Regions from separate parts of the Lentilactobacillus buchneri genome, predicted to be linked through region 3. Evidence: predicted binding sites of a transcription regulator. Region 3 holds the regulator's gene; each other region holds the start of a gene.
What was found. Region 3 encodes HrcA, which represses chaperone genes, less so after heat shock. Its sites were predicted from a motif close to TTAGCACTCNNNNNNNNNGAGTGCTAA; they were not measured.

Region 1 (8,091 bases), 1.1 Mb from region 3:
TCCCCGAAGGTTAACCATTCACCGTCACTGGAGTTTTGGCCGCGAGTGTAGGGCATCAAAACGTTGTAGCCCATGTCATAAAACATCTTGGAAATTCGCCCCATGCCCTCCGGCTCGGTTGTCCAGCCTTGACCGTAAATGATGGTCTTCTTCGAGTCACCATTTTTAAGGTAAGTTGCCCTGGCAGTACCAGCCCCGTCCGCAAAAGGAACCTCCCAAGTTTGCTTTTGGACACGGTTGTCGTACCAGTCCTGAGCGTCGGTATAGTATGTTTTGACGTAATCCGGATTATATTTCTGATCCAAATCCGCCCAATTTTGACTGACATCCCAGCGGTTTGGGGACAACAATGTTCGAAAATGCGAAATGAATTGTGCCCCTTGACGACTGGCGACTAGTGGATAAATCACTGAGGCGGCAATGCCACTGGTGATGCTGGTCAAGAAATTGATCAATGGATTGTTGCTGGATTGCTTGATGGCGGGATCAGTTGACTGATTAATGCCGTCGATGGTGATTTGATCCTTGTCAGATGGACCAGTAGTTGACGACTGATCAGTTGGATTGTTAGTTGTGGTCTGAGCACCCTCAGCTGGTGTGGCTTGACTGTCATTCGGCTGGACATCTGGCGTATCGTCCGAACTATCATCTGGGCTGTCAGTGGTGCTGGTGGCAGTATCTGCATCTGATTGATTGTCAGTTGATGAACTGGTGGTTGTCGTCTCGGCGGTTGAATGATTTGCAGGAACGGGTTGCTCGCTAGAACTGTCATCAGTCTCTGGGACGGTCGGTTGTTCATTACTTGATTCAACAGCTTGCGACTTGGCATTTTCATTTGGTTGATCAACCGTAGTCGTTTGTGAGTCACTATCACTTGATGGCACAGGTGAATCTATCGTTGATGAACTAGCGGTTGCCGTCGCAGTTGGCTCACTGCTGGTTTGAGCTTGCGATGTATCCGCATATGTAGGGTCGGCAAGCAGCAAAAAGCCGAAACAAACACCCAAGCAAGCCGTTAACTTCATCGAGTGATTGAAGTGCTTTGAAATGTTCATGTGTGAATTCTCCTTTCTTAATATTTTCAGAACCATTCTATTATATAATTCAGCACCTTATATGTATATAGGCAATTGGATGAAGGTGGGCATAAAAAAAGAACCAGCGATCGAAATCGCTGGTTCTTTCAAATTTTAAACTAATGAATTAGTCTTCAATTGGTGTAACGTTAGCAGCTTGTGGTCCACGGTCGCTGTCTTCAACGTCAAGGGTAACTTTTTGGCCTTCGTCTAATGACTTGAAGCCGTCTTTGTTGATAGCTGAGAAGTGAACAAATACGTCACCATCGTCAGTAGTAATGAAGCCATAACCTTTATCAGCGTTGAACCATTTAACAGTACCTTGTTTCATAATATATGAAACCTCCTTGCGCTTTTAGCGCATAATTATATTTTAATGTATCAAGTTGCAGTGATTCCAAGGAGTTATTTCATAATACTATAAAACAAATACCTTTGAAAATCGAACCCTTAAACACATTGACTATAATATACCAACATCACTGGTCTTTGTCAAATTAGTTTACGATCATTTCGGGGTTATGAAGCAATTGCTTGCTTGGCAGCAACTGGTTCAACCTTGATGGCATCCTTGTCAACAACGACTTTGAAGTCTTTGACATCTGGATTCTGCAGATAACTATTGGTTAATTTATCTGTAATTTCTTTGGTAATCACTCTGTGCATTGGACGAGCACCAAGTTCTTTACTGTAACCCATGTCGACCAACTTGTTCTTGGCGTCGGCAGTGACGCTGAAGTGGATCCCACGTGACTTGTCGACTAATTGGTTCAAATCGTTGAGCATCAAATCGAGAATCTTCAACAGATCAGGCTTGGTTAATGAGTTGAATTGAATAATATCATCAATTCGGTTCAAGAACTCAAGCTTGAAGTATGGCTTCAATCGGTCGATGACATTTTGTTTGTTATCGGCTTCACCTTGACCGGCATTACTGGTCATGATAATCACGGTGTTGCTGAAGTCAACTGTTCGACCTTGGGCGTCCGACAAACGACCATCGTCCAAAATTTGTAACAACAGATTCAAGACGTCTGGGTGTGCCTTTTCGATTTCATCCATCAAAATCAGGCTGTATGGATGACGACGAACTTGCTCGGTCAGACGGCCGCCTTCTTCATAGCCAACATAACCAGGGGCTGAACCGATTAACTTGCTGGCACTGATTTTGTCCATGTATTCTGACATATCATACCTGAACATGGCTTTTGTCGTGCCAAACAATTCTTTGGCCAGCGCCTTAGCGGTTTGCGTCTTACCAACTCCGGTAGGGCCGACAAACAAGAAACTGCCAATTGGTCGGTTACCTTCAGTAAAGCCAACCCGGCTACGACGAATGGCAGCGGAAATTGCATCCAGGGCTTTGTCTTGGCCGATGACTTCTTTCTTCAGGTCTTTATCCAAATTGTTCAACTGGTTGACTTCATTCTTGTTGACGTCGGTTACCGGGACTCCAGTGATCCGTTCAACAACTGATTGAATCACTTCAGGGGTAACCTTTGGTGTTGTGACTTTGGTACCGCTGTCGATGTTCTTGATTTGATCTTGAACCTTGTCCAGCTTGTCACGTAACTTGGCAGCCTGCTCGAAATCTTCTTTCTTGGAAGCTGCGTTTTTATCCTTTTCAAGCTGTTCTGCTTCTTGCTGCAGGGTGGACTTGTCTTTCGTGAGCGATGAGCCCATGGCAACTTTTGCTCCGGCTTGGTCAATTAAGTCGATGGCCTTGTCAGGATTCATTCGGTCTTGAATGTAGCGGTTACTCAAGCTGACAGCGGCCTTCAAAGCATCAGCAGTGTATTGAACGTGGTGGAACTTCTCATATTTCGGTGCCAAGCCTTTGATAATGGTTAACGTATCTTGTTCACTTGGTTCATTCACCATGATTGGCTGGAATCGACGAGCAAGGGCCTGGTCTTTTTCAATGTCCCGGTACTCATTACTGGTCGTGGCACCAATTAACTGGAAGTCGCCACGTGCCAACTTCGGCTTCAAAATGTTTCCGGCATCCATCTTGTCACCTTCACCAGTTGAGCCGGCTCCAATAATTTGATGGATTTCATCGATAAACAGAATTACATTCTTATCCTTTGAAACGTCATCGATTAACTTCTTCATCCGTTCCTCAAATTGGCCACGGATTCCAGTTCCTTGAACAAGTGAGACAACATCAATCGAGATGATCTTCTTGTTGAGGAGTTTCTCAGACACATCGCCGGCGACAATCTTTTGTGCCAAACCTTCGACAACCGCAGTCTTACCAACACCGGCATCTCCGATCAGAACTGGATTGTTCTTGGTACGACGGCTGAGAACTTCTTCCATTTGTTCAATCTCTTTATCACGGCCGATGACTGGGTCCAACTTGCCATCTTTGGCCATTTTGGTTAAATCTGTTCCATATTCATCTAACAAAGTTTTCTTCTGTTGAGGTCTGCGTTCTTGAACTTGAATGGGTTGTTGACGTGACTGTTGACGGCCGTTGGAATCTGACATTGCGTTCCTAAAGAACGGGTCGTTGAAAATATCGTCAAAACCATTAGTTCCAAAAATATCGTTATTCATAGGCAATACCCCCATATTCTAAATGATTTCCTGTATTTGTTGAAAATGTTCGAGGGCGAACATCCATTCCCCTTTCGAACAACTATATAGTATCATATATTGGTAATGAGGTCAAACAATTAACACAAAAATTTAATTGCCAGAAACGCTTGTACACCAATGTTCGCAAGACAATTTACTAAATTGTAGAAAATAAAATTAGCACTCCATAATATGAAGTGCTAACGGTATCAGTAATGTTATTCTTCAATTAAATCGAAATTAATCCGTAATCTCAAAGGTAAATTCCACGGAATCTTTCAAAGTATTGTGGACGGTGCACAGATGAATGGTATCCTCGATGAATCGATCGTTGCCTTCCTTATCCAAGTTGGTGTGGCAGGTCAATTTCACATGAATACTTTTGACCCGTGAAGACTTGTCGGCAAAACGTTCTGTTTCGCCGGTAACTTCGACTTCAAATTCTTCCACTTTAATATTGGAACCGGGGCGGTGAACCAATGATGCGGCGCTGGCACCCAGACAGGCACCCACAGCGCCCAGCAAGTATTGAACCGGGTTGGGGCCGGCATCGGTGCCACGGAATTTGGTGGGCTCGTCTGCCACAAACTGATGGACCCCCGCAGTGTTAATTGTTTGAGCTCCAATGTCTCTTAAGGTAGTATGAACGTTATAAATTGCCATAGTTTAACTCTCCTTTGATTATGATTTGGTTTACAATCTTAATATAGATGATTTTAAGTGGAAACGAAATGAAAAAGGCTTATGAAAGGCGTAGGATAACAATGAAAACATTGATCTTAATTTCCCATCCTCAATTTGAGGATTCGGGAACGCAACAATTTCTTAAAACCAGCTTTTATTCCCTGGACGACGTGAAATACCAGGTGATTGATGAATTATATACAGCAACCGGGACAATCGACATCGAGAAGGAACAAAATGCACTGCGGGATTTTGACCGGATTGTTTTTCAATTTCCAATGTACTGGTACTCATCCCCGGCGAGCTTAAAACGATTCATGGACGATGTTTTCACCAGAAACTATATCGTTGCCAAACGATCCTTAAAGACGAAAGAATTGGGAATCGTCGTCTCATTGGGGGATGCCGAGGCCGACTTCCAAGCCGGGGGCCCGGAGCAGTTTACCGTTTCCGAACTGCTGCGCCCATTTCAGGCGTTTGCTAATAAAGCAGGGATGACCTACCTAAAGCCGTTTGTTGTTAATCAATTTGGTTATTTGGATCCGGCCCAAAAAGAGAAGTTGCTGGTCGACTATCTGGAATACTTGAGTGCCGAGATGCCGTTGAGTTTGGCCAACCGCGAACAGTGGCTGGTCGCTCGGCTGCAGGATACCAAATCAGATAAGTCAGCGGACCTTCAGCAGGCCATTGATTTGGTGATCAACTCCATTGAAGACCAACAAAATAATGTTGAAAGTTTAAAACAAGACGTGAAAATGATTCGCGATCAGGAGGAATAGGGATGAGTGATACAACGGATTGGTTGGTTCAACAGCTGACCCAACTAAAGGAAGCTGACCAATCATTTGTTAATAAATCGATTTATCAAGCAGCTATTGCGTTGGCTAAGGAGCAGGAAAAGCGAGCGCAGCAATCACAAGATGAGTTGGACGGGCGGATTTGGAGCCCGGATAAGTGGTAGGTTAAATAGAAATATATCTGCCTTTCATCTGTAAGCCGTGTCCAAGTGTCGACACGGCTTTTTTTGTCCAATCAGTGATAAACTAGAATCGATATTGAAGCGGAGGGGTGAATGTAATGGACATGGTACTACTACTGACCATCATTTTGGCTGCGGTCGTATTTGCTAATATTCTCGCGCGACACGTCTCGTTTATTCCGCTGCCATTTTTCCTGATTTTGCTGGGGATTCTGCTGGCGGTTCTGCCGGTATACCGCAATTTCCATTTGGACCCGTCGACGTTTGCCTTGGCAATTATCGCGCCGATGCTGTTTAATGAGGCTCAAAACAGTTCACGGTTTTGGATTGGCCGGTCGATCACCAACATTTTGTCGCTGGCAGTTGGGCTGGTACTGGTCACCGTTTTGGTGGTCGGCTCAGGCCTACACGCCGTCATGACCATCCTGCCGCTAACGCTATGCTTTGCATTGCTGGCGATTGTCACGCCAACTGATGCTTCAGCGGTTAATTCGATTTTTGAGGCCAATCCGATTGCTGAAGAGCAGGCAGGGATCTTGCAGCACGAGTCGCTGTTTAACGACGCGGCCGGCATTGTGCTGTTTGACTTGTCGCTGACTGCCTTTGTCTCGGGGACCTTTTCGTTAAAACTGGCCGTTGCGATGTTTCTCTGGGAATTTTTAGGCGGCTTGTTATTTGGGAGCCTGATCGGAGTTGCGATTGTCAGTGCCCGGCTGTTTTTGATTCGTTATAACGACGATACGCCGATTATCATGGTGTTGATCCAATTGATGTCTCCATTTTTAGTGTATTTGCTGGCAGAAAAATTAGCATTGTCAGGCATCTTGGCGGTTGTCGCCGCCGGGCTGGTTCAGGGATCTGAACGTGACAAATTACGGTTAACTTCATCGCGGATGCAGCTGGTTACCAGCAACGTCTGGGAAGTCGTTTCCGGAGCATTATCCGGGATTGTGTTCGTGCTGCTGGGCCTGTCGTTGCCGGAAGTTATTCAGGCACTTCACCAATCTCCAAATCCTGATCTGAATATTTTGAAGTTAATTCTGATTGGGATTGGCGTTTATGCGGTAAAAGGAACCTTGAGACTGGTTTGGAGCAGATATATGCTCAAGCGTCGTGTTAAATCGAACCATGAGTGGCGTGACAGCCTCGTCATGGCACTTAGCGGAGCGAACGGGACAATTACCCTCTCACTGGCTTTCTCGATGCCTAACACGGTTAATGGCCAGCCGTTTGAGTTCCGGGGCATCATGATTTTTGTCGCTGCGGTGGTTATCTTAACCAGTCTTATTATGCCGACGATTTTTGTTCCAATCATTTTACCGAGTCAAGATCGGCAGCAGCCTCGGTATCGTTGGGTTAAACGGATGATTCAAGCCGCAATTAGTGACCTGCTGAAAGAAAAGGAGCACCCAGCCGAGGCACAGGTGGTCATTGATTCGCTTCAGCAGCAGTTGGTCTTGGACAGCACGCCGAATTTCCATTTGCGTAGGCAGTTGATGAGTGAGAGCCACCAAGTGGAGCTGAAGACCGTTCAGAAGATGTTTGATGACGGTAAAATTTCTCAGGATGAGCTGACGTATTATACAAAATTTTTGAACTTGAATAATTTTTCTGCGGATGAGAAGATTTGGAAAAATGTCTTATTGAGAATTAGGTTTAGTCTGCATGTTGGTAGACTGTATAAGGATCTGAACCGTGCTCAAGAGGCGTTTTTAACCGCTCCAGTGGCTTTGGAAGAAGTCTATTGGCGCGAGCAATTTGAAAAGCATGGTGAAAATATCCTCCCAATTGAGGAAGCCGGATTTAACGCGGTCATGGACTTTTTGAAGACCAAGCAGGGCGAAAATGGTGTCGAGACCAACATGGTCAAGCGATTCTATCGAACCAGGCATCGGCGAATTAATGGCCAGGATGTTGATATGGACATTGTCTACCAGATGTTCATGCGGGCGTTCCATAGCGAGTATGAGCTGATTCAAAACTCTTTGACGACCGGAAAAATTGATGCCGCTTTGGCAGAAAAGCTGCAAACGCGGATTTCGACTGATGAGATGACTTATTTGCAGAATATGGAGTTGTTCAGGGATTAGTGTGCGACAAGACTCGGGTTGATCGCGGTGCAAAAAACAGTGTGCGCACCAGGCCGGTTAGACTCCGAGCATTAGGTGAATAGGACCCTTTGATGCTGGTCTTGCATCAAAGGGTCCTATTTATCTAAGCGGAGGAGTCTGGCCTGCGTAGCACAATTCAACAAAGTAACAGTGAAAATCCCTAAAGATAACAGTCAAACAACCCCCGAAGTTACAGGACCAGGCCTGCCTGGGTAGCACAACTCAGCAAAGTAACAGCGCCCAAAACGATTTTTTTGACTAAATGTCCTTTACTTCAAGTACACTCGAAGCGCTAAACTCAAGATATAAACTAACAAATCAAAATGAGGAGAGGAAACAAAATGAAATACCGCAATTTAGGTAAACAAGGCCTCAAAGTCAGTGAATTGGCTTTAGGCAGCTGGATGACCGACGTGAGTGATTCAGCCAAGCAGGATTTGGCCGATCAGAGTTTGAAACTGGCTTATAGCAAAGGCATCAACTTTTTTGATTGCGCTGACGCATACAGTGGTGGGGCAGCCGAATGGTTTTTAGGCAAGGCACTCAAAGAATTTCCACGAAAAGAAATCGTTCTTTCAAGTAAGGTTTACTTTCCGACAGGTCCCGGAGTCAACGACCGTGGGCTTTCGCGCAAACATATTATGGAATCGATTGATCA
Region 2 (8,091 bases), 1.2 Mb from region 3:
CAGCTCTCGCAAGTGGGTGTTGCCCTTAAAGCGGACGGCACCATGGAATTCGTAATCTGAAATCAGCTTGCCGTCAGCGACGCCCTTTTCAATTCGGTCAACATAACGCTGAACGTTCGTGTAGTCGCCGCTAAATGGATTGCCAAAGCCGTGTGAACTCTGGCGGATACTGCGAATCGGTGCTTTTGGTCCTTTACCCGGATCAAAATAGTTGGCTTCAGCGACGGGGCTGGCGCCAAATAGATATGTAATGACCCAACGATACCGCAGAAAGCCTTGGGCAATCTTGGCGTATAAGTAGTTTTGCAGCTCAACTTTGGAATTGAAACGATCGCTCATGTTGGCCAGAACTAAATCAAACACGTGGGGATCGATACTCAAGTTGATATGCGCGCCACAAGGCGTTCCTTGAGAAAAGCCGTGACGTTTCAGCCATTCTTTTAAGTAGGCTTCCTTCTTGGGTCCCATTTTAGCGAGGGGAATCTTGCTCTTGTCTTTTGGCAGTCGCGGCGGCATCGATAACGGCCACAACAGCTCACCTGGTGACAGGGCTGACCGCAAGGCGTTGTTAATGCTGAACAAGTAGTGCATGGCGTCCAGGGCATGAGCGGCCGGTGGGGTCACAACCTCAGACATGGTTTCCAGAAAATCATTGGTAATCCAGGGGTTGGTTTGTTCGTCACCGGCCCCGGCTGGGTAGGGTTCTTGGCTTAAATTGCCATTTTCATCAACTCGCTGCATCTCAATTTCAATTCCCATGGTAAAGTCTGAGGTTTTCGCAACGGCTTCGTTATCAAATATTAACTGACCAATTTCACTGAACATGGCATACCTCCTAGTTGAATTAAAATTTGATGATAATTGATGACAAAATACTAACACTATCGCGGACTATAAGCAATGCTAATGGTGTTATGTCACGGAGATTTGTGCTAAAATTATTTTATTTAATTAATTTCTAATTTAGAGGTGGAATCATGAGTATCTTTGTCAAACTGGGCTGGTATTTCAAAAGGGAATGGAAAATCTACCTGGTTGGTTTATTTGGCCTGCTGCTGACGGCGTTGGTCGGAATTATTCCGCCACGGATCATCGGTAATCTGGTCGATTCGATTCATAACGGTAAATTAACAGCTAAATATCTCATGTTTTTGCTGATTGTTTTGACGATTGTCTCCTTTGCCCAATACGGAGCCCGTTATATGTGGCGGACCGCGATTTGGGGTGAAGCTGCCAAATTGGAAAAAGTGTTGCGGAATCGGTTGTTTTTCCACTACACCAGTATGGATCATGAATTCTTCCAACGCTATCGAACCGGTGACCTCATGGCGCACGCTACCAACGACCTGTCCGCGATTCAACGAGTGGCCGGTGGTGGAATTTTGCAGTTCGCCGATTCCATGATTACCGGCGGCACGACCTTGATCGCAATGGTCACGTTGATTGATTGGCGATTAACCCTGATCGCCATTTTGCCGTTTCCGCTATTGGCAGTGATGGCGCGATATTTGGGGACTAAGATTCACATTGCTTTTCGAGATTCTCAAGCTGCCTTTTCACGGCTGAATAATAAAGCCGAGGAAAGTATTACCGGCATCAAGGTCATTAAGGGCCTTGGGCAGCAAAAAGAAGATATGCAGGATTTTGACAACCAGGTTGCCAGAACCATCAACATCAACCGGCGGGTCAATTTTCTGGATTCTTTGTTTGACCCGATGACCACCATGATCATCGCGCTGTCCTATGTGATTACGATTGTTTACGGTGGCTATTTGGTCACCAATGGGACAATTACCATCGGTTCGCTGGTTTCGTTTGTTTCCTATCTGGCCATGATGATCTGGCCGATGTTTGCCGTCGGCATGCTGTTTAACACGTTGGAACGTGGGAATGCCAGTTATGATCGGGTCATGGACCTGATTAACCAGCAAAGCAAGGTGATTGACGATCCTAATGGTGTGACAATTACACCGAAGGGCGAAATCGATTATGACGTTAAGAGTTTCTCATATCCCGGTGACAAACGACTGGCCCTGCAAAACATTGACTTTAAAGTGCCGGCTGGCAAAACGGTCGGGTTGGTCGGCAAAGTGGGCTCCGGGAAGAGTACGATTTTGCGGCTGATTTTACGTCAATTTGATAATTATAAAGGGTCAATTAAGTTTGGTGGCATTGATATCAAGCAATATAAGATGGACGCTTTAATTCCTGCAATCGGCTACGTGCCTCAAGATACGTTCCTGTTCTCACAAAGTATTCGGGAAAACATCCGCTTTGCCCGTCCTGACGCTACCCAAGCTGAAGTGGAACAAGCTGCCAAAAAAAGTGATTTGTATGACCAGATTCAAGCGATGCCAGATGGTTATGACACAGCTGTTGGTGAGGAAGGCATTTCACTTTCGGGTGGTCAACGTCAGCGGCTTTCAATTGCCCGCGCGCTGTTAATCAACCCGGAACTATTAATCTTGGATGATGCGTTATCTGCGGTTGATGCGGAAACGGAAACCCAAATTCTCGAAAATCTGCACGCTGAACGTTCCGATAAGACGACGATCATTTCTGCCCATCGGTTGAGTTCAGTGATGAATGCCGACGAAATTCTGGTGATCGATGACGGCAAAATTGTTGAGCGCGGCACTCACGATCAATTAATGACCCGCGGTGGTTGGTACCACGAAATGTTTGAGCGTCAGGAACTGGAAACCAAAGTGAAGGGAGGCAACAGCTGATGGCTGATTCATCAAAGCATCAATCTGCCTGGTCGAAATCCATTCCGGTTAAGCAGCAGATGCACATTATTGGGCGGCTGTTCAAGTACGCTGCTCCCTATAAATGGTATTTCTACTTTTCAGTCCTGTTTGCGATTGCGGTTGCCGTTGTCAATATTCTCTTGCCAAGAATCATTCAAACCTTTATGGACAGCCACTTGGTCGTTGGTCATCCTGATTTTGCGATGATGTGGTTCTTTGCCGGTTTGTACTTCTTTGGCATGTTGGCAAAGGCTGTGATGCAATTTACCCAGACCTATCTGTATGAAATGGGTGCTGAGTATATGCTCGAAAATACCAGACGGAAACTGTTTGCGAAACTGCACACCTTGGGGATGCGGTACTTTGACCAGACCCCCAGCGGCTCCATTCTTTCAAGGTTAACCAACGATACCATGGCCTTTGCAAACTTCTGGGCCCTGTTCAGTAGTTTGGTGGTTACCATTTCGGCCATGGTTTCCTCATTTGTCGCGATGTATTTGGCAGACGCCAAAATTGCCATGTGGCTGTTGGTGTTCATGCCGTTCTTGTTCGTGACAGTCTGGTACTATCAGCGATACAGTACCCGGGTCTACCGTCGGATGCGTGAACGGTTGAGCCTTTTGAACGCTAAATTAGCTGAAGGCATTACCGGGATCAGTGTGGTTCAGCAATTCCGCCAGGAAAAGCGGATCAATCACGAATTTAGTGATACCAATGACCAGTATTATAATACCCGCCGGGCGATGATTCGCATCAACTCGTTGTTGTTAAACCCAATCATTAACTTGTTCTACGCTTTGGGAACGGTGCTGGTATTAGGGATGTTTGGTATCCGTGGGCTGCATGGCTATGTGCCTGCCGGAATTATTTATGCGTTTGTGACTTATCTTTCCAACTTCTATAACCCAATGTCTGAAATGATGGATCGGCTAAGCGACTTCCAAGATGGGGTCGTTGCCGGCTCAAGAGTGCTGCGGATTATGGATGATCAGACCTACGAACCGAAGCAGCACGCGGATCCCGATGCCACGATTACCCGAGGAAAGATCGAATTCAAACATGTCACCTTTTCTTATGATGGCGAAAATGATGTCCTACATGATATTTCCTTTGTCGCCGAACCGGGACAAACCATTGCTCTAGTGGGTGAAACCGGAAGTGGGAAGACGTCAATGATTAACATCTTGATGCGCTTCTACGAATTTGGTGAAGGGGAAATTCTGATTGATGACCGTGATATTCGTGATTACACCATTCAAGAACTCCGCAAGAAAATGGGGTTGGTACTCCAGGAACCCTTCATGTTTTACGGAACCGTTGCCTCTAACATTCGAATGTTTAACCAAGAAGTCACCGATGAAGAAGTCCATGAAGCGGCTCGATTTGTTCAAGCCGATCAATTTATTGAAGACTTGCCTGATCAATACGACTCGAGAGTGATTGAGCGTGGTGCCAGTTATTCCAGTGGGCAACGGCAGTTGATTTCCTTTGCCCGGACTCTGGTGACTGATCCGAAGATTTTGATTCTGGATGAGGCAACCGCCAATATCGATACTGAGACCGAACAGATTATTCAAACCGGGTTGGCCAAGCTCCAAGAAGGGCGGACGACCATTGCGATTGCCCATCGCCTTTCGACCATCCAAAACGCCGACTTAATCTTAGTTCTGGAGGCCGGCCGGATTGTTGAACGGGGAACGAATGACGAGCTGTTGGAGAAACATGGTTTCTATTACGATATGATTCAACTTCAGAATTCCGCCCATTTGGATTAGGGTGGTTTGCGAATTTTGACTGAAAAAATGGTTGATAGCAAATTTTATTTTGCTATCAGCCATTTTTATATTACGGTATTAAATTATTGAATCTCAATATTGCCGCTGTCTTCATGACTGTCAGCAGCCTTTGGCAATGTAATGGTCAAGACACCATCATTGACTTGAGCTGAGATGTTGTCACGATCGACACCAGGCAGTTCGTAAGTTCTGGACATGACACCATGACTACGTTCACTGGCAACGACCCGGCCTTGTTCGTCCTTCTTCTCAGAATCACGTTCTTGGTCGATGCTCAATGCCAAGTCACCATGTTGATATGCCAGATGGATGTTCTTCTTATCAATACCTGGGACATCAACCTTCATGATGTAGTTCTTATCATTTTCGGTGATGTCAGTCTTTAGATCACCATTTACCATGTAGTCGTTGTCTGCATCAGTTGGACTGAAGAAACGACGTGCCAAAGTATCAAAGAAAGGATCCATTGCGAAACGGTTCATTAATTCATTTGCCATAATACCAATCTCCTTTGTTGATTATTAATAAGATTAATTAATAAGCGTCAAAGGTGGTGAAACGGGGTCTTGGAATCACGTTCCCCCAAAAGAAGCTTTACTGAAGTTTCAAAAGCTGACTACCTGAATCCCTAACCAACCACTCCAAAATATTCGTCAAAATTACTGAATATCAATGTTGCCGGTTTGATCTTCGCTTTCAGTGACTTTTGGTAATGTCACATTTAAAACACCATTGTCAATGTGGGCTGAAATGTTGTCGCGGTCAACACCAGGTAATTGATAGCTGCGTGACATAACGCCGTGACTGCGTTCGCTGGCAATTACCTTACCGTTTTCATCTTTTTGCTCAGATGAATGTTCCTGGTTAATATTAATTGAGAGAACGCCATCTTGATAGTTCAAGTGAATGTTGTTCTTATCGATGCCGGGAACATCAATCTTTAATGAATAGTCTTTATCGGTTTCGTTAATATCGGTCTTCAAGTTGCCGAAGTTCTCATAATCCTTGTCGAAATCAGAAGGGCTGAAGAAGCGGTGAGCCATTCGATCAAAGAACGGATCCAAATCGAAACGATTCATTAATTCATTTGCCATAATATCTATCTCCTTAATTTCAAAATGATTATTCAAGATAACGGGGAACAACACGTCACTTTTTTGTTCCTCCTTTACCTTTCAACTACTATGATAATCAGTTTTAAAATGAATGCCAGCATTTAGCACTCTAATGTTGAGAGTGCTAAAATTTTCTCTTGAATTGGTAATGTTTGCACCTAACAAAGCTCGCCTATGCGCGTTATCATTGGGATGTGCTATGCTGAAGTGAGAAATCAATGAGGCTGGGTGAATGATCATGAGCGATCGTTTTTTCAACAAAAATTTTATTTGGAAGATAATTTGGGTAGGCATTGGGACAATTCTGGTCTGCCTGTTATTTCTGTCGGTCGGATTTTCTACCCAACTCTCACCAGCATTAGTCGATCAAAATGACACCCCCACCCAGCAGGTCGATACAACGACTACGCCGGCGTACAGTCCGAAAACGAATTTCCACTGGTCAACCAAGACAGTTGCCTACTTTATTACTAAGCAGACGAACGGCCATTACCGAGATGTTTGGATGCGGGCAGTCAAAGCCTGGAATGCGGTCGGGGTCGTTGATCTGATACCAGCAGACAATGCGGATCGAGCTGACGTCATTCTCAGTGTCAAACAATCCTATCATGAAGGCGGCGGTACGGTTGAGAATATCGCCGGTGGGGTGGTTGGCTACACCAGCGAGGAATTTGGTCACGTGGACGGGATCCCGCTATTCGTCCATCAAAATAAAAGTTATTTGATTACTGATTCCCTGAAGCAAGCCCACTACGATTCTGTCAATGAACAAGCAAGCGTGGCGATGCATGAGCTGGGGCATGACTTGGGGTTGGAGCACAGTGACAGTCCCCATTCGATCATGCAGCAGGCGGCGCCGACTTATTTGGATAGTATTCCCGAAGTTGATGCCAAGCATTTGGCGCAGTTGTATGCTGGGGTGCCGCGGGGGTGAAAGTAGCCGTATTACCTATTATGGTAATGTTTACCATGCAAAAAAAAGAGCGGCTCAGAAAGTCGCTCCAATTAATAGAACTCTAAGTATTGAACTCACCACACTTACACTGCCAGCAATACCCCGACAGAGTAGTGAATGATCATGGTGATGATCCCAACAATAATATTTCGAATAATAGCTGTTTTAACCAAACCATTCCCCAATCGGGCACTTAGATAACCTGTCAGGCCAACCGAGAGGCAGACGGCCAGAATGGTTGCCGGCCACTGGAAGGCAACTGGTGTCAGCGTCATGGCACACAAGGGGAAGATACCACCGGCAGAGGCGGAAAAGAGTGATGAGAACGCTGCGTCCCAAGGATTCATGTAGTGTCCCAACTTGAGGCCGTATTTGACATTGACAATCGTTTCCAAAGGATTTTTGCTCATTAAGTCTTTGGCGATTTTGTCAGCAGTTTCTTTGGTGACACCCTGATCAACGTAATAATCGGACACTACGTTGAGCTGGTCTTGATAATTAGTCATCAGTAATGCTTTTTCTTTCGTCACCACAGATTGTTCAGTATCTTTTTGGGTACTAACAGACGCATATTCGCCTGATGCCATCGAAAAGGCACAGGCCAACAGGTCGGATAATCCGGCAATGAAGATCGTAAACTGATTAGTTGTCGCAACGGCAACACTGAACAGCACCCCAACAACGGTTAAGATGCCGTCGTTGGATCCCAACACGCCGGCCCGCAGGGTATTGAGCTTCTCATCCATTGTCTGACCATCTTTTTTCTTTTTGGAACGAACACTTACCATGTTCTTCGCCTCATTTCTCTAAAATATGATGTTCAAGATCCAATTAAAGTCCCAATTGTGTAGGTGACTAACATGGTCAAAATCCCGGAAATAATGTTTCGAATCATACCCCGGCCTTTGTTGGCGTTGCCTAATTGAGCGGCAGTGTAACCAGTGATCGCCAATGCAACTACGACGGCAATGAAGGTTGCCGGAATGCGAATGGTCTTTGGGAACAAAGTAATCGCTAAAAGTGGTAAAATTGACCCCGTCGGAAATGAAATCATCGAAGCGATTGCTGCTGATAATGGATTGGTATATTCACCAACGTTGAAGCCATATTTTTGACGAACCGTTGTCTTGACCGGATCTTTTGCCATCATTTCAGAAGTTGCTTGGGCCGCTAAATCGGCAGAAATGCCGTCACCCATCAGTTTGTGTTTGACGGTGTTGAATTCATTATCGTAAGCGGAACTTAAGGCCGCCTTTTGGAGACTGATGGCGTGTCGTTGAGAATCTTTTTGGGTATTAACAGACACCCACTCGCCCATGGCCATTGAGACGGTCCCGGCCAGCATCCCGGAAATACCGGAAATAAAAATTGCAAAATTATTTGATGTCGCCCCGGCAACACCGATAACGATTCCGGCAACCGAAACGATGCCGTCATTGGCCCCCATCACCGAAGCCCGCAGAACATTAATCTTT
Region 3 (8,091 bases):
TAGTTCCAACAATTTCTCAAATCACAATACCGGCAGTGGTCGTTTTGGCGGCAGCTTGAACCGGAATAATAATCGTGGCGGCTCCCGCAAAGCCAAGAAGAAGCGCAACAAGAAACAACGTAAGCAAAAGAATCAACGATTGCGTGAAGTTGAACACCATGGTGCACCGGAACGAAAGAATCGTCCATTACCAAAGGTGCTTGAATATCAAGATGGTATGAACGCCCAGGAATTGGGTAAATTGTTGCATCGTGAGCCAGCAGAAATTGTTAAGAAGCTATTTATGCTCGGCGTCATGGTGAACCAAAACCAATCACTTGATAAGGATACGATTGAGATTTTGGCAGCCGACTATGGTATTGAAGCAAAAGAAAAAGTCCACGAAGATTTGTCCGATTTGGATAAGATCTTTGAAAAAGAAATGGAGAATACCGATCACTTGGTATCCCGACCACCAGTTGTGACGATCATGGGACACGTTGACCATGGTAAAACCACTTTGCTGGATCACTTGCGGCATTCACACATTACTGCTGGTGAAGCAGGGGGAATTACTCAAGCAATCGGTGCTTATCAAGTTCGTCACGGTGACAACCTGATCACTTTCTTGGATACTCCTGGACATGCCGCTTTTACTGAAATGCGTGCTCGTGGTGCCAATATTACCGATATCACGATTTTGGTGGTTGCTGCCGACGATGGCGTAATGCCTCAAACTATTGAGGCTATCAACCATGCCAAAGCTGCCAAGACGCCAATCATTGTGGCTATCAACAAGATCGATAAACCGGATGCCAATCCACAACATGTTACCGATCAATTGATGCAGTATGGTCTGGTTCCTGAAAAACTTGGTGGTGATACCATCTTCGTTGATATTTCAGCCAAATTTGGTAAGAATATTGACGAATTGCTTGATATGATCATCTTGGAAGCAGAAGTGATGGAATTGAAGGCTGATCCGGATCAACCCGCTGCCGGATCGGTAATTGAAGCTCGTCTGGATCAAGGTAAGGGGCCGGTTGCCACTTTACTGGTTCAACAAGGCACTTTACACGTCGGTGACCCAATCGTTGTTGGTCATACATTCGGCCGAGTGCGGACCATGACGAACGAACGTGGCCGCGATGTTAAGAAAGCGACGCCATCAAGCCCAGTATCAATCACTGGTTTGAATGAAGTACCAGAAGCCGGCGATCGTTACGTCGTCTTTGATGATGAAAAGACCGCTCGTGCCGTTGGTGAAGAACGTGCCAAGGAAGCTCAAGTTGAGGAACGACGAAAGACCACCCGGGTTACCTTGGACAGCTTGTTTGATTCGCTTAAAGAAGGCGAAATGAAGGAAGTTGACATCGTAATCAAAGCTGACGTGCAAGGCTCAGTTGAGGCTTTGGCTAACAGTCTGCAAAAGATTGAAGTTGAAGGCGTCAAGGTCAACATCATTCATTCCGGAGTTGGTGCGATTAATGAAAGTGATGTTGCCTTGGCCGAAGCCAGCAACGCCATTATCATTGGTTTCAACGTTCGACCGACACCACAAGCCAAGTCACAGGCTGACAGCGACCACGTTGACATTCGTCTTCACCAAGTTATTTACAACGCCATTGATGAAGTTGAATCAGCAATGAAGGGGATGCTTGCTCCGACCTACACTGAACAAGTTACTGGTGAGGTTGAAGTGCGTGACATCTTCAAGGCTTCTAAAGTCGGAACGATTGCTGGTGGTATGGTGGTTGACGGTGTCGTTCAGAAGAATAGTAAAGTTCGTTTGATTCGTGACGGAGTCGTTGTCTATACCGGCGAATTAAACAGTTTGAAACGCTTCAAAGATGACGTCAATGAAGTTAAACAAGGCTTTGAATTAGGTTTAACTATCAAAGATTATAACGATATCAAAGTCGGCGATGTGATTGAGGCATATGTCATGAAACAAGTGCCTGTCAAGTAATTTGGAGGTGTTTTGATGGCTCATTATCGGGTTGGCCGATTAGAACAGGAAATTCAAAAAGAAGTTAACGACATTCTGTTAAAGCGGGTCCGCGATCCTCGAGTTCAGGGCGTCACTTTAACTGGTGTCGAAGTCACAGGTGATCTCCAGCAGGCGACCATTTATTACAGTATTTTGTCCGATAAAAAAGAGGACGAAGAAACAACTGCAAAGGGATTGGAAAAAGCCAGCGGACTAATCCGCGGCGAACTTGGTCATCGGTTAAGCATTTATAAAACACCGGAAATCAAGTTCGAGCTGGACACATCAGTTCAGTATGGTGACAAGATTGACCGATTAATTAATAAATTAAATCAAGATGGTGAATAATCATCTCAACTGCCCACGCCTGAATGGCTGGGCAGTTTTTTTGTGATATAATTTTCTTACATGAAAAAATTAGGAGAATTCGAATGGATGGCGTAATTGCACTATATAAAGAACGTGGCATGACAAGTCACGACTGCATCAGCAAGTTAAGAAAAATTTTGCACACCAAAAAAGTTGGCCATACCGGCACCTTGGATCCAAATGTCGATGGGGTGCTGCCAATTTGTATCGGCCAGGCGACCAAGATCAGTGAACTGTTAATGCAGTCCGGAAAAGTATATCGCGGTGCGATTACCCTGGGAGTTGCTTATGATAGTGAGGATCTGGACGGTCACTTGATTGAACAGGTGCCGGTTAAAACGCCGCTGACGGATGAACAGATTAACGCCGCTCTGGCTCAATTGACCGGTGACATTCTGCAGACGCCGCCGATGTATTCGGCCGTCAAAGTCAATGGCCACAAGCTCTATGAATATGCGCGCAAGGGGATCACCATTGACCGGGATCCACGTCCGATTCATATTGATTATTTTAAGCAAATTAAGCCGGCAACGTATGATGACGCTGCCCACACGCAGACAATCTATTTTGAAGTCGGCTGTTCAAAGGGGACTTACGTTAGAACGCTGGCAGTAGATTTTGGAAAACGGGTTGGCTTGCCGTCTGTCATGTCTGATCTGACCAGAATTAAAAGCGGTGGTTTTGATATTTCACAGACATCCACTTTGGCTCAAGTCAAAGAAGCCGTTGCTGCGGAAGACCTGAGTATCGTCCTTCATCCGTTATCTGAAGCACTGGCGGAATATCCCGGTTATCAATTGGACGACAGCCGCTGGTCAATCGTTTCTCATGGTGGCTTCTTGGACCAATCAATCAGTCCCACCCACGCGCCGGTGGTTCGATTAGATTATCAACAACAGGTGAAAGCGTTATACCGATTGGATGAACAAATCGGTCAATACAGACCGTTTAGAATGTTTTTAGCTTAATGAAGGTGGTTTTTAACAATGCAAATTTCAAGATTACACTATCCGTTGTCTGATGATTTTAAGGTCGATGGCCCGACTGTCGTTGCAATGGGATTTTTTGATGGCTTTCATAAAGGTCACCAAGCAGTTTTACAACGGGCAAAAACCGAGGCTGAAAAGCGCGGTGCCAAGTTGGCGGTGTTGACATACGATCATCATCCGGCAATTGTCTACCGAAAAATGTCGCCCCATGAACAGCGATATTTGACGCTGAATGATTATAAAATGCAGCTGCTAAGAGATTTTGGTGTTGACCAAGTCTTTCTGGTGAATTATTCGTATGATTTTCAAAGTCAAACTCCGGAAGAATTTATCAACAACTTTCTCAAGCGGTTCAATGCAGTGGCAGTCGTGGCTGGTTTTGATCACACCTATGGTGATAAAAAAGTGGCCACGATGGCCAATTTCCCCAAATTTGTTAAAGGGGCTTTTGACGTCATCACAGTGCCGTCTGTCGACATTAATGATAAAAAGGTCAGTTCGACCCGGATTCGGATTGAATTGGATTCAGGTGACGTTGATAGTGTTACCAAATTGTTGGGGCGCCCATTTCAAACCCGTGGCGTCATTGTCCACGGCGAGGAGCGGGGGCGACTGTTGGGCTATCCAACTGCCAACGTTGAACACTCAGAATATCAATGGCTGCCAACGATTGGAATCTACGTGGTTACCGTCGAAATTGCCGACAAAAAGTACTTGGGAATGGCTTCAATCGGCAAGAATGTGACCTTCTCGGATGTTCATCCGATGACGGTGGAAATCAATTTGATGGATTTTGACCGCAACATCTATGGTGAAGTCGTCAACGTGAACTGGCTTTCATACTTAAGAGCTGAGATCAAATTTCAGACTCCTGAAGATTTAATTGATCAGTTGGATAAAGACAAAGTTGCGACCCGTGAGTACTTAGAGCAGCATCCTGAGATCTTGAATTAGCACTATTAGCACTCTACACAAAATAATGCTAAAATAAGGCTATATTCCCTTGACTTATAACAGACGGTTTGTTAAATTATAAATGTGCCTTAGCACTCGGTTATATTGAGTGCTAAAAAGAGGTGATTTGGGTGCTAACGGATAGGCAAAAAGATATTCTTCAAATAATCATTCGTGATTACACAAGAACGGGAATGCCAGTTGGTTCCAAGGCATTGGCTGAGGAGTTTCCGACCCACGTTAGTTCCGCGACGGTCAGAAATGATATGGCTGCACTTGAATCAAAGGGCTTAATTACGAAGACTCACTTTTCTTCCGGACGGGTTCCATCGATCGAAGGTTATCGTTACTATGTTGATAACCTCGTTCAGCCGGACCCGCTGGACGAAGGTGCGGAAGACTTAATCAAAACTTCTTTTAACAGTGAGTTCAATCGGATTGACGAGATTGTCCAGGAGTCAGCCAAAGTATTGTCAGATTTGACAAATTACATGGCGCTGACTTTTAATCCAGAGTCTGGCGATAACTTGAAACTTGGCGGTTTCCGGTTGGTCAAGTTGGATGATCGTCAGGTAATGGCCATCATCGTTACCAACACAGGTCACGTCATTGATAAGATTTTCAGGCTGGCCAACGTCTCGTCCGAGCAACTTGAAACCATTGTGAATATCATTAACAGCGAACTGGTCGGCAAGCCGCTCAAGGATGTCATGGACAAGTTAAAATTTGATATTCCAATGTTGATGACCAAATATATTCAGACCCCCGAAGGCTTCTTGAAGATCTTCGGGGACATGCTGGACGAAGCGGGCCGAGATAAAGTTCACGTTGATGGTGAACTGAATCTATTGAAGTTTGCGGAACGGCAAAATGTTGACCGGCTTAAGCCACTCTACAATTTACTGGGCACCGAGGACTCGGTTTCAAAGATTATTGATCCCAACTCTAAAGATGTTCAGGTCAGAATTGGCGGCGAGCTGCGCAACGACCTGTTAAAAGATTATAGTATTATCACAGGAACTTATGATTTGAAAGAGTATGGTCATGGCGTGATTGCAGTCATTGGACCAACCAGAATGCCTTACTCAAAGGTCATCGGAATTGTTGGTGCTTTGCGGGAAGAATTGACCAAGAAGTTACTTGGCTACTACGATGACGATAATCAATAATTTAAGGAGGCGATTGTTTGGCAGAAAACAAAGATGATTCGGTTAAGAAGAATCCAAGTGGGCCAACACAGGACCAATCAACTCAACCAGCCAAGGCAGCCAAAAAGGCAGCTAAGCCGGAAAAAAAGGCTGATCAGGCCAAAAGCCCAGACGCAAATGATATTAAAAAGTTGAAACAAACGGTAGTCGATTTACAAAAGAAACTTGATGCAATGGAAGATAAGTTCCTTCGTGCGGAAGCCGATATGCGAAATATTGAAACCCATGCCAAGAAGGAACAGGCTGATTTAATCAAGTATGACGGCCAGCAGCTGGCCCATGATATCCTGCCCATTGTTGATAACCTGCAGCGAGCACTTAAAGTTGATGTCACTGACGAAAGCGGCAAGCAACTTAAGCAGGGGGTTTCAATGGTTTACGAGCATTTCACCAAGGCTTTGTCTGATAATGGCGTTGAGGTGATTGATGCGTTGAACAAACCATTTGATCCCAAATTCGATCAGGCTGTTCAAACGGCGCCGGCAGATGATGATCATCCAGCTGACACGGTTGTTCAGGTCCTCCAAGACGGATATCGTTTGAAGGACCGAGTGCTTCGACCAGCGATGGTTGTTGTAGCAAAATAAAACTTTAAAAGAAAAAGAGGATTATTTATGGCAAGTAATAAAATTATTGGTATTGATTTAGGAACTACTAACTCTGCCGTTGCTGTTCTTGAAGGCAGCGCGCCTAAAATTATTCCAAACCCGGAAGGTGCCCGTACGACACCATCAGTTGTTGCATTTAAAGATGGTCAGCCACAAGTTGGTGAAGTTGCCAAGCGACAAGAAATCACCAACCCTAACACGGTTCGCTCAATCAAGAGTCACATGGGTGAACAAGGTTACACTGTTGACATTGAAGGCAAGAAATACACCCCTCAACAAATTTCTGCGATGATTTTACAGTACATCAAGGACTTTGCTGAAGATTATTTAGGTGACAAGGTTGAAAATGCCGTTATCACTGTTCCTGCCTACTTCAATGATGCACAGCGTCAAGCGACTAAAGATGCTGGTAAAATTGCCGGTTTAAACGTTAAGCGAATCATCAACGAACCAACTGCCGCTGCATTGGCATATGGTTTGGACAAACAGGAGAAAGATGAAAAGATTCTGGTTTACGATTTAGGTGGTGGGACGTTTGATGTTTCCATCCTTGAATTGGGTGACGGTGTCTTCCAAGTTCTCTCAACCAATGGTGATACACATCTTGGTGGTGATGACTTTGACCAACGAATTATTGACTGGTTGGTTGACGGTTTCAAGAAGGATAATGGCGTTGACTTATCCAAAGATAAGATGGCTTTGCAACGTTTGAAGGATGCCGCTGAAAAGGCCAAGAAGGATCTCTCTGGTGTTACTGAATCAGAAATCAGTTTGCCATTTATTTCGGCCGGTGACAACGGTCCATTGCATCTGCAAACAACCTTGACTCGTGCCAAGTTTAACGAATTGACTGCCGACTTGGTTGCCAAGACCAAGGTCCCATTTGATAATGCCTTGAAAGATGCCAAATTAAGTACTTCAGACATTGATCAAGTGATCTTAAACGGTGGTTCAACTCGAATTCCTGCCGTCCAAGAAGCCGTCAAATCATGGACTGGTAAAGATTCAAACCACTCAATCAACCCTGATGAAGCCGTTGCTTTGGGTGCCGCTGTTCAAGGTGGTGTGATCACCGGTGATGTTAAAGACGTTGTCTTGCTTGATGTTACCCCATTGTCATTGGGTATTGAAACCATGGGTGGTGTCTTCACCAAGCTGATCGATCGCAACACGACCATTCCTACCAGCAAGTCACAAGTCTTCTCAACAGCTGCTGATAACCAACCTGCCGTAGACATTCACGTTCTTCAAGGTGAACGTCCAATGGCTGCTGACGACAAGACGTTGGGTCAATTCCAGTTGACTGACATTCCGGCTGCTCCTCGTGGGGTTCCTCAAATCGAAGTTAAGTTTGATATTGACAAGAACGGCATTGTGAACGTTTCTGCCAAGGATAAGGGAACCGGTAAAGAGCAGAAGATCACCATCAAAGATTCATCAGGCCTTTCCGATGAAGAGATTCAAAAGATGATGAAGGAAGCTAAAGAAAACGAAGAGGCTGATAAGCAACGTAAGGAATCAGCTGATTTGAACAACGAAGTCGACCAATTGATCTTCCAGACTGACAAGACTCTCAAAGACGTCAAGGGTAAGGTTTCCGATGACGAAATCAAGAAGGCTGAAGATGCACGTGATGCCCTCAAGAAAGCTAAGGAAGACAATAACGTTGACGAAATGAAGTCTAAGAAGGACGATTTGAACAAGATTGTTCAAGATTTGGCTGTCAAGCTGTATCAACAACAGGCTCCTAAAGACGGCGGTGCTGCTGCCGGCGAAGGTGCCAAGGGTGGTTCAACTGATGACAAATCCGACGGCAAAGGTGACGACGGCACCGTTGACGGCGACTTCCACGAAGTTCACGATGATGATAAAAAGTAATTTATAATCAGATATTGTAATGAGAAGTCAAGGCCGGCTGGCTTTGGCTTTTTGTTAAAATATGGTATATTATCATGGTTAATGAATTGAATGAGGATGGGAGTTTCTAATGGCAG
Region 4 (8,091 bases), 420 kb from region 3:
AATTAACGAGGAATTGAGTTGTGAAGACTTGGCCGCTAGTTTTCAGCAAGCCGTTGTTGACGTCTTGGCTGACAAAACCAATCGCGCGCTCAAAGAATTTCCGGTCAAACAATTAATTCTTGCCGGTGGGGTTGCTGCCAATCAAGGTCTTCGGGAGCGGTTAACCAAAGAGGTTGCCACGTTTGCCGATACCAAACTTGAACTAGTGCCACTGTCTTTGTGTGGCGATAATGCTGCTATGATCGGTGCTGCTGGTGAGATGCTGTATCGGCATGGTGTTCGTGGTGATGCCACTTTAAATGCAGATCCGGGTTTGGAGTTTGATTGGCTGGCAGATGAGGCTAAATAATTGCCAATTTTTTGAGGTGATTATGAAATCGTCAGCGATCCTGTGATGAAGGATAATTCAATACTTAGATCAAAAGCAGGCTCTACAATATTTGTTGTTGGTAATAGATTTTTATCTATTACTGATGACAGATTTTTTGTTTTTCATTAGAATAAAAAAAGCGGACATTTCCTGTCCGTTCATCAAAACCAACAACCACGAAGATTTTAGAGAAAGAAGGAAATGCCCTATGTCAAATGATACTACGAAAATGTTGTTAGGAATAGATGATGAACACTTAAAAATTGAGAATGGCAAAATAGGTGATGATGGGGTAATCAGATTAAATGGATCACTGAACTATTCTCCCAAGGCCTGCCGCAATTGTGGGGTTATTAATGATCACCAGATCATTGGCTATGGTTGGCGGAAGACCACCATTAGATTCGCTAAAACATTGGGCAGCACGGTTATCCTATGCCTCAATCGGCGAAACTTTCACTGTAAGGCTTGTCATACCAACTTCCTGGCGCAGACGAGTGCAGTGCCGAAGCACTGCACGATTTCAAATACAACCCGGAAACAATGTTTAGAGAAGTTAACGGAACCAGTGAGCCTCAAACACATTGCCAATGAATTGTCCACTTCGGATTCATTCGTTGGTCGGCAGCTCTTGCGCGCTGAACACGACTTTCAAACCAACTGGCACTACTTACCCAAAGTTCTCCTCATGGACGAAGTTAAAAGTACTAAGAGCGCCACCGACGCGATGAGCTTTGAATTTATGGACGCGGAAACCCACGAATTGATTGACCTGTTGCCCTTTAGAACCATCTATCAGCTTCAAAAGTACTTCCAACATTATGACCAAGCCGCGCGAGAAAATGTGAAAATTATCGTCACCGATATGAACTATACCTATCCCAAATTGGTTGGGCAGATCTTCCCGAACGCCATCGTTGTCATCGATCCCTTCCACCTGGTTAACGCTTTAAACCGGGCTTTTAATAAGACGCGAGTGCGTCTCATGAAAACCCTGGCCACTTCCTCACGCCAGTATCACGCCTTGAAACGCTATTGGAAACTATTATTAACGCCGGCCAATCACCTTAACTACGAGGCTTTCCGTAAGTGGACAAACTTCCCTTATCCGGCAACTGCCGCGGATGTGGTTGATGCTTTACTGGACATTGATCCCGAGCTCAAGCAAACTTACGACGTGATGAATCGGTTACGTGAAACCATCAAAAACCGCGACTGGCCCAACTATAATCAAGCCTTTCACCACCTGCAGGGGTGCTCGGAAGAGATGTTGGCAGCCCTCCAAACCTTGGCGGCTCATCATGATGAAATTGGCAACACTTTCACCCACCACTACACCAACGGGCCATTAGAAGGTTCAAACAACAAGATTAAAGTCATTAAGCGCACTGGATTTGGTTACCGAAACTTCTTCAGATTCCGGCTAAGAGTGCTGTTCGCTTTTCGAGTTCATACAAAAAGAGCCCTAATCACCAAGTGATTAGAACTCCAATATTTTGTTCACCAACAACAGTTGACGAAGAACCCAAAAGCAGCCTGAGCAGAAGGATAAAATCCTTTTACTCAGGCTGCTTTTTAATTTAGTGGGTTGTCGCCAATTGTTCAAGTAGACAATGTGAATCGGATATCTTTTGCCTTTGGTGAATTATGTTACTCATTATCTTCGAGCTTCAAACTGACCGTTTCCCAACTGGACTCTGTTTCTGTGATTTGGGCAGTCACCTGATCGAGCTGCTGTTGAAGATCTTGCAACTTTCCCAGGTCGTTAAAGACGTCCGGCTTCGTCATTTCTGCTTCAATTTGATCCTTTGATTGTGTCAATTCATCAAGTTTGGTTTCCAGAGCCTTGACTTCTCTTTCAAGTTTGCGATGTTCTTTTTGGGTTTGCTTATTAATCTCGTAGTTCTTTTTATCGGTGGTCGGCACAGCAACTGGAGTCGGTTGGCCCGCTGCCTTCTTTTCAGCCTCATGAGCCTTGATGGCTTCTTGCTCATCTTTTTTGTCGACATAATAATCATAATTCCCAAGGTAAAGGGTGGTGCCATGTCGGGACAATTCAACGACCGCCGTGGCAATTTTGTTGATAAAATAACGGTCATGGGAAACAAAGAGAATTGTGCCGTCGAATTGATTGAGGGCTTTTTCCAACACTTCTCGGCTGTCGATATCCAAGTGATTGGTGGGCTCATCCAACATTAAAAAGTTGTTGTGCTGCATCGCCAACTTGGTTAGGAGCAACCGGGCCTTTTCACCGCCGGACAGATCATGGACCATCTTGCTCACGTCGTCACCGGAGAAAAGGAAGCTCCCTAGAATGCTTCTAATATCGCCTTCCGGGGTCGTTGGGTGATCATCCCATAGTTCCTCAAGAACGGTTTTAGAGGCATGTAGTGAGGCTTGTTCCTGGTCGTAGTAACCGGTATCGACGCCAGTACCAAACTGCGCCTTGCCCTTTAAAAATGGAATGATGCCCAAGATGCTTTTTAAGAGCGTCGATTTGCCGACACCGTTTGGACCAACAATTGCGATCGCTTGGTGACGTTTAACGTCCAGATTAACCGGCTCACAAAGAACCGTGCTGTAGCCAACCGCTGCGTTGGTAACATTCAGGACGTTATTGCCGCTTTTGGATTTTGGTGAAAATGAGAAGCGGGCAGTTTTTGAATCAGCCGTCGGTTTTTGCAGCTTATCCATTTTTTCGAGTTGTTTTCGGCGGGCCTGCGCCTGTTTGGTGGTCGATGCTCGAACGATATTTTTGTCAACGAAGGTCTGCAGTTTTTGAATCTTAGCCTGCTGCTTGTCATATTCTTTCCATTCTTGTTCAATCAACTGGTCTTTTTTCTTGGTGTAGTCCGTGTAATTACCAGTGAAGTGGTGGAGGGTACCTTGTGACATCTCGTAAACCTCAGTGACAATTCTGTCTAGGAAGTAACGGTCATGTGAAATGATCAGAAGGGCACCACTATAGTTTTGAATATAACCTTCCAGCCAAGTGATCGTTTCCACATCCAAATGGTTGGTTGGTTCATCTAATATTAATAATTCGGGCTTTTCCAGTAACAATTTGGCCAAGGCAAGTTGAGTCTTCTGGCCGCCTGACAATTCATTAATTGGCCGATCGTAGTCAGCTTCCCCGAATCCAAATCCGTGGAGAACACCACGAATTTCAGCGTCGTACCCATAACCATTGTGCTGTTCAAAGTCGGCACGGATATTGTCATATTGTGAGGAAATCGTTTCATATTCTTCGGTGTTGGCGTCAACGCCCAAAGAACCCATTTGTTTTTCCAGAGCGTGAAGCTTTGCTTCCTGCTCTTTTAGACTGGCAAAGACCGATGCCATTTCAGCATAAATGCTTTTGTCTGAATTGAGTCCGGTATCCTGGGCCAAATAGCCAATCGACAGATTCTTTTTAGTGCTGATTTGGCCGCCGTCGACAGATTGTTCGCCGATGATCATTTTAACCAGTGTCGACTTGCCGGCACCGTTACGGCCAACCAGTGCGACACGGCTTTTTTCTTGAATGGCCAAATTAACTTTTGAGAAAATAGTTTCGCCATTGAATCGTTTGGTTAGATCTTGTGCTTGTAAGATTATCAAGTGTTTGGCCACCTTTCATTTTGTAACTACCAACAATCAATTTTATCATAATTTACACGATTTCAGGAATTATTTGTAAGTAATATTTGAAATATATTTCACAAGATGTCATCTTATGGTAGAATGAGATGTAAATAGGAATTCACAAAGTTCTTTTAACTAAAATGACAAATAGGAGGAAATTTTCTTGACAGCTGAAAATATTCCACGCGCAACCGCTAAACGATTGCCGATATATTACCGATACTTAAATATTTTACACGATACAGGAAAGCAACGAATTTCATCAACGGAATTGGCCGAGGCGGTGCAGGTGGATTCAGCAACCATTCGTCGTGACTTTTCCTATTTTGGTGCTTTGGGCAAGCGGGGTTATGGATACGATGTTGATAACCTGCTTTCGTTTTTCAAAACGATCTTGAATCAAGAGCATCTGACCAACGTGGCTTTGATCGGAGTCGGCAATTTGGGCCATGCGCTCTTGAACTTTAATTTTCACAAAGACGGCAACGTTCGAATCTCTGCTGCTTTTGATACCGACGACAAGATTGTGAACACAATTGAAGACGGTGTTCCTGTCTACCCGATTGAGGAACTTTCACATCAACTGCATGATCAACAGATCAAAGTCATCATTTTGACCGTGCCCTCAAAAGTCGCTCAGTCCATCGCGGACGATGCTGTCGCCGGCGGGGTAAAGGGTGTCTTGAACTTTACGCCAATTCGGCTTCAGGTTCCTGAAGATGTCCTGGTTCAAAATGTTGACTTAACTAATGAATTGCAAACTTTGATTTATTTCATCGAAAACTTTGGCAAGTAAAATATCGAACAAATTAATGAAGAAAAGACCGGTGATCCTGAAAACGCCGGTCTTTTCTTATGCGCTCATTTACCGTCGGCAAGGCAATCTGCAGATAAATTCACCAAGAAATGCGCAGAAATCCTTGCAATTGGTCTGAAAAAATAATATATTATACACAGTGATTAGCACTTTTATCATGTGAGTGCTAATGTTGCTAAAAATTGTTGCAAACGGAGGGACTAACGTGTTAAAACCATTAGGAGATCGCGTAATTATCGAAACTGAAAAAGAAGAAGAAAAGTCGGTTGGCGGTATCGTTCTTGCTGACAATGCAAAAAAGAAGCCGCAAGCCGGTACAGTTGTTGCCGTGGGTGATGGCCGTGTACTTGATAATGGTACCAAGGTTGCACCTGTTGTAAAAAAGGGCGACAAGGTTATGTTTGATAAGTACGCCGGAACCGAGATTGAGGATAACGATCAAACTTATCTCGTTCTTCATGAAAAAGACATCGTCGCAATTGTCGAATAATTATATTTTAACAAGATAATTGCTAATAAGTGAATCATTTGAATCATTCAATGAATCAATAATCAAAAATATTTTTTTGAGGTGAAATTTGAAATGGCTAAACAAGTAAAGTTTTCTGAAGATGCCCGTAGCGCAATGCTCAAGGGTGTTGATAAATTAGCAGATACGGTTAAGGCAACGATTGGACCTAAAGGCCGCAACGTTGTTTTGGAACAAAGTGCCGGTACACCGACAATTACCAATGATGGTGTTACCATCGCCAAATCAATTGAATTACCGGATCATTTTGAAAACATGGGTGCCAAATTGGTTTCTGAAGTTGCTTCAAAGACCAATGACGTTGCTGGTGACGGAACAACCACTGCCACAGTTTTAACTCAAGCAATTGTCAATGAAGGTATGAAGAACGTCACTGCCGGTGCCAACCCAGTTGGAATTCGTCGTGGTATTGAAAAGGCTACTAAAGCCGCTGTTGATGCCCTTCACAAAATGTCGCATGATGTTAAGACCAAAGATGATATTGCTCAAATTGCTTCAATTTCATCTGCCAACACCGAAGTTGGTAAATTGATTGCCGATGCAATGGAAAAAGTTGGTCATGATGGTGTTATTACCATTGAAGAGTCACGTGGTGTTGATACCAGCTTGGACGTCGTTGAAGGAATGCAATTTGATCGCGGCTACATGTCACAATACATGGTTACCGACAATGACAAGATGGAAGCCAACTTGGACAATCCTTACATTTTGGTAACTGATAAGAAGATCACCAACATTCAAGACATTTTGCCATTACTGCAAAAGATTGTTGAACAAGGTCGTTCACTCTTGATCATTGCTGATGACATTGGCGGTGAAGCTCTGCCAACTCTTGTATTGAACAAGATGAGAGGAACATTCAACGTCGTTGCTGTTAAGGCACCTGGATTTGGTGACCGTCGTAAGGATCAACTCCAAGATATCGCCATTTTGACCGGTGCAACCTTGATTACCGATGACCTTGGTTTGAACTTGAAGGATGCAACCCTTGAACAACTTGGTCAAGCTAACAAAGTTAACGTTACCAAGGATTCAACCACGATTGTCGACGGTTCCGGTTCAAACGATGAAATTGCCAACCGAGTTGCTGAAATTAAGACCCAAATCGAAAAGACGACTTCAGACTTTGACCGTGACAAGTTAAAGGAACGTCTTGCCAAGTTATCAGGTGGAGTTGCCGTGGTTCGTGTCGGTGCCGCTACCGAAACTGAATTGAAAGAAAAGAAGTATCGCATTGAAGATGCCTTGAATGCGACCCGTGCTGCCGTTGAAGAAGGATTCGTTCCTGGTGGTGGAACTGCCTTGATTAACGTCATCCCAGAAATTGCCAAGTTGGATGCCGAAGCTGGCGGTGATGAAGAGACTGGTATTCGCATTGTTCTTCGTGCCCTTGAAGAACCTGTTCGTCAAATCGCTGAAAATGCCGGTGTTGAAGGCTCAGTGATTGTTGAAAAGCTCAAGGACGAAAAGCCTGGAATTGGCTACAATGCTGCCAATGGTAAATTTGAAGATATGATCAGTGACGGAATCGTTGATCCTACCAAAGTTACCCGTTCAGCACTTCAAAATGCTGCTTCTGTTTCAGCCTTGTTGTTGACCACCGAAGCTGTTGTTGCTGATGAGCCTAAGAAAGACGCACCAGCTGCTCCAATGCCACAACCTGGTATGGGTATGTAATGAAGCGTTAAATCGTTGATTTGAATGAAAGTATTGTACAATAAGCATCGATTCCAAATCGGGATTGGTGCTTATTTTGTGCTTGCGAATTAATCAATTCAATATTAAAGTAGTTAGCATGTGGCTTAGATCATATTTTGACTCTGAGTGCACAGCTGACGGATATTTTAGCTTGTCTGGATGGTGATTTGCTGTGAGCCCATTCAGACATACATATCAAGACTTGTTTTTAGTTGTCAGAAGGACTATCATTTTATGGTTCACAAGAATGGTAGATTATTAAATAAAGGAGTAACTATTTATGTGGCGCTATCTCAAACGGCTCCTTATTGGAAAGCCATTAAAGACCACTGATGAGGGTGGTCAATCTTTAACCAAATTTAAAGCACTGGCTTTACTATCATCCGATGCGCTCTCGTCAGTTGCATATGGTACTGAGCAGATTACGACCATTTTAATTACGCTGTCTGCAGCTGCATTGATGTATCAAATTTGGGTTGCAGCCCTCGTTTTGGTTCTGTTGGCTGCCATTACCTTGTCGTACCAGCAAATTATCCATGCTTATCCCTCTGGGGGCGGGGCTTACGTGGTTGCCAGCACCAACTGGGGTGAGCAGGCCGGCCTGATTGCCGGCGGCTCTTTGCTGGTCGATTATATGCTGACCGTGGCCGTATCAACAACTTCAGCGACTGAAGCCATTACATCAGCTATTCCGTCATTATATTCACATGGGGTGTTGATTTCCTGTTTGATCGTTGTGGGCATTATGCTCCTCAACCTTCGAGGAATCCGCGAATCTGCTTCGTTTTTGACGTTGCCAGTGTATTTGTTCATCATCATGATTATCGCGATGATCATTTATGGCGGTTATAACATTGTAACCGGCAACATCGAATATCATGCGGCTGCTCATATTGGGGCACCTGTTGAAGGCATGACTTTGGTCCTGTTCTTCCGGGCCTTCTCATCTGGATCATCTTCATTGACCGGTGTTGAAGCGATCAGTAATGCCGTCCCTAATTTTAACAAACCCAAGAGTAAAAATGCTGCGGCGACCTTAGCCATCATGGCGAC

Region 1: the regulator HrcA is predicted to act here: its motif matches at 3,837-3,863, upstream of KE627_RS04400 (ATP-dependent Clp protease ATP-binding subunit).
Region 2: the regulator HrcA is predicted to act here: its motif matches at 5,763-5,789, upstream of KE627_RS04980 (Hsp20/alpha crystallin family protein).
Region 4: the regulator HrcA is predicted to act here: its motif matches at 4,955-4,981, upstream of groES (co-chaperone GroES).

The regions. Positions count from the first base shown of each region.
Region 1 is NZ_CP073066.1:888,381-896,471, reverse strand. Features, by position in the region: gene KE627_RS04410 (alpha/beta hydrolase) at 1-1,055, opposite strand, end outside; gene KE627_RS04405 (cold-shock protein) at 1,204-1,407, opposite strand; gene KE627_RS04400 (ATP-dependent Clp protease ATP-binding subunit) at 1,596-3,638, opposite strand; gene KE627_RS04395 (OsmC family protein) at 3,900-4,322, opposite strand; gene KE627_RS04390 (NAD(P)H-dependent oxidoreductase) at 4,424-5,122, shown strand; gene KE627_RS04385 (hypothetical protein) at 5,125-5,304, shown strand; gene KE627_RS04380 (cation:proton antiporter) at 5,421-7,412, shown strand; gene KE627_RS04375 (aldo/keto reductase family protein) at 7,775-8,091, shown strand, end outside.
Region 2 is NZ_CP073066.1:1,019,874-1,027,964, reverse strand. Features, by position in the region: gene KE627_RS05000 (glutamate--cysteine ligase) at 1-825, opposite strand, end outside; gene KE627_RS04995 (ABC transporter ATP-binding protein) at 978-2,729, shown strand; gene KE627_RS04990 (ABC transporter ATP-binding protein) at 2,729-4,525, shown strand; gene KE627_RS04985 (Hsp20/alpha crystallin family protein) at 4,609-5,043, opposite strand; gene KE627_RS04980 (Hsp20/alpha crystallin family protein) at 5,206-5,640, opposite strand; gene KE627_RS04975 (matrixin family metalloprotease) at 5,900-6,595, shown strand; gene KE627_RS04970 (VIT1/CCC1 transporter family protein) at 6,700-7,404, opposite strand; gene KE627_RS04965 (VIT1/CCC1 transporter family protein) at 7,437-8,091, opposite strand, start outside.
Region 3 is NZ_CP073066.1:2,295,570-2,303,660, forward strand. Features, by position in the region: gene infB (translation initiation factor IF-2) at 1-1,948, shown strand, start outside; gene rbfA (30S ribosome-binding factor RbfA) at 1,964-2,317, shown strand; gene truB (tRNA pseudouridine(55) synthase TruB) at 2,401-3,306, shown strand; gene ribF (riboflavin biosynthesis protein RibF) at 3,325-4,281, shown strand; gene hrcA (heat-inducible transcriptional repressor HrcA) at 4,407-5,450, shown strand; gene grpE (nucleotide exchange factor GrpE) at 5,468-6,076, shown strand; gene dnaK (molecular chaperone DnaK) at 6,104-7,975, shown strand; gene dnaJ (molecular chaperone DnaJ) at 8,085-8,091, shown strand, end outside.
Region 4 is NZ_CP073066.1:210,571-218,661, reverse strand. Features, by position in the region: gene tsaD (tRNA (adenosine(37)-N6)-threonylcarbamoyltransferase complex transferase subunit TsaD) at 1-349, shown strand, start outside; gene KE627_RS01135 (ISL3 family transposase) at 579-1,850, shown strand; gene KE627_RS01130 (ABC-F family ATP-binding cassette domain-containing protein) at 2,021-3,970, opposite strand; gene KE627_RS01125 (redox-sensing transcriptional repressor Rex) at 4,158-4,790, shown strand; gene groES (co-chaperone GroES) at 5,017-5,301, shown strand; gene groL (chaperonin GroEL) at 5,395-7,017, shown strand; gene KE627_RS01110 (APC family permease) at 7,319-8,091, shown strand, end outside.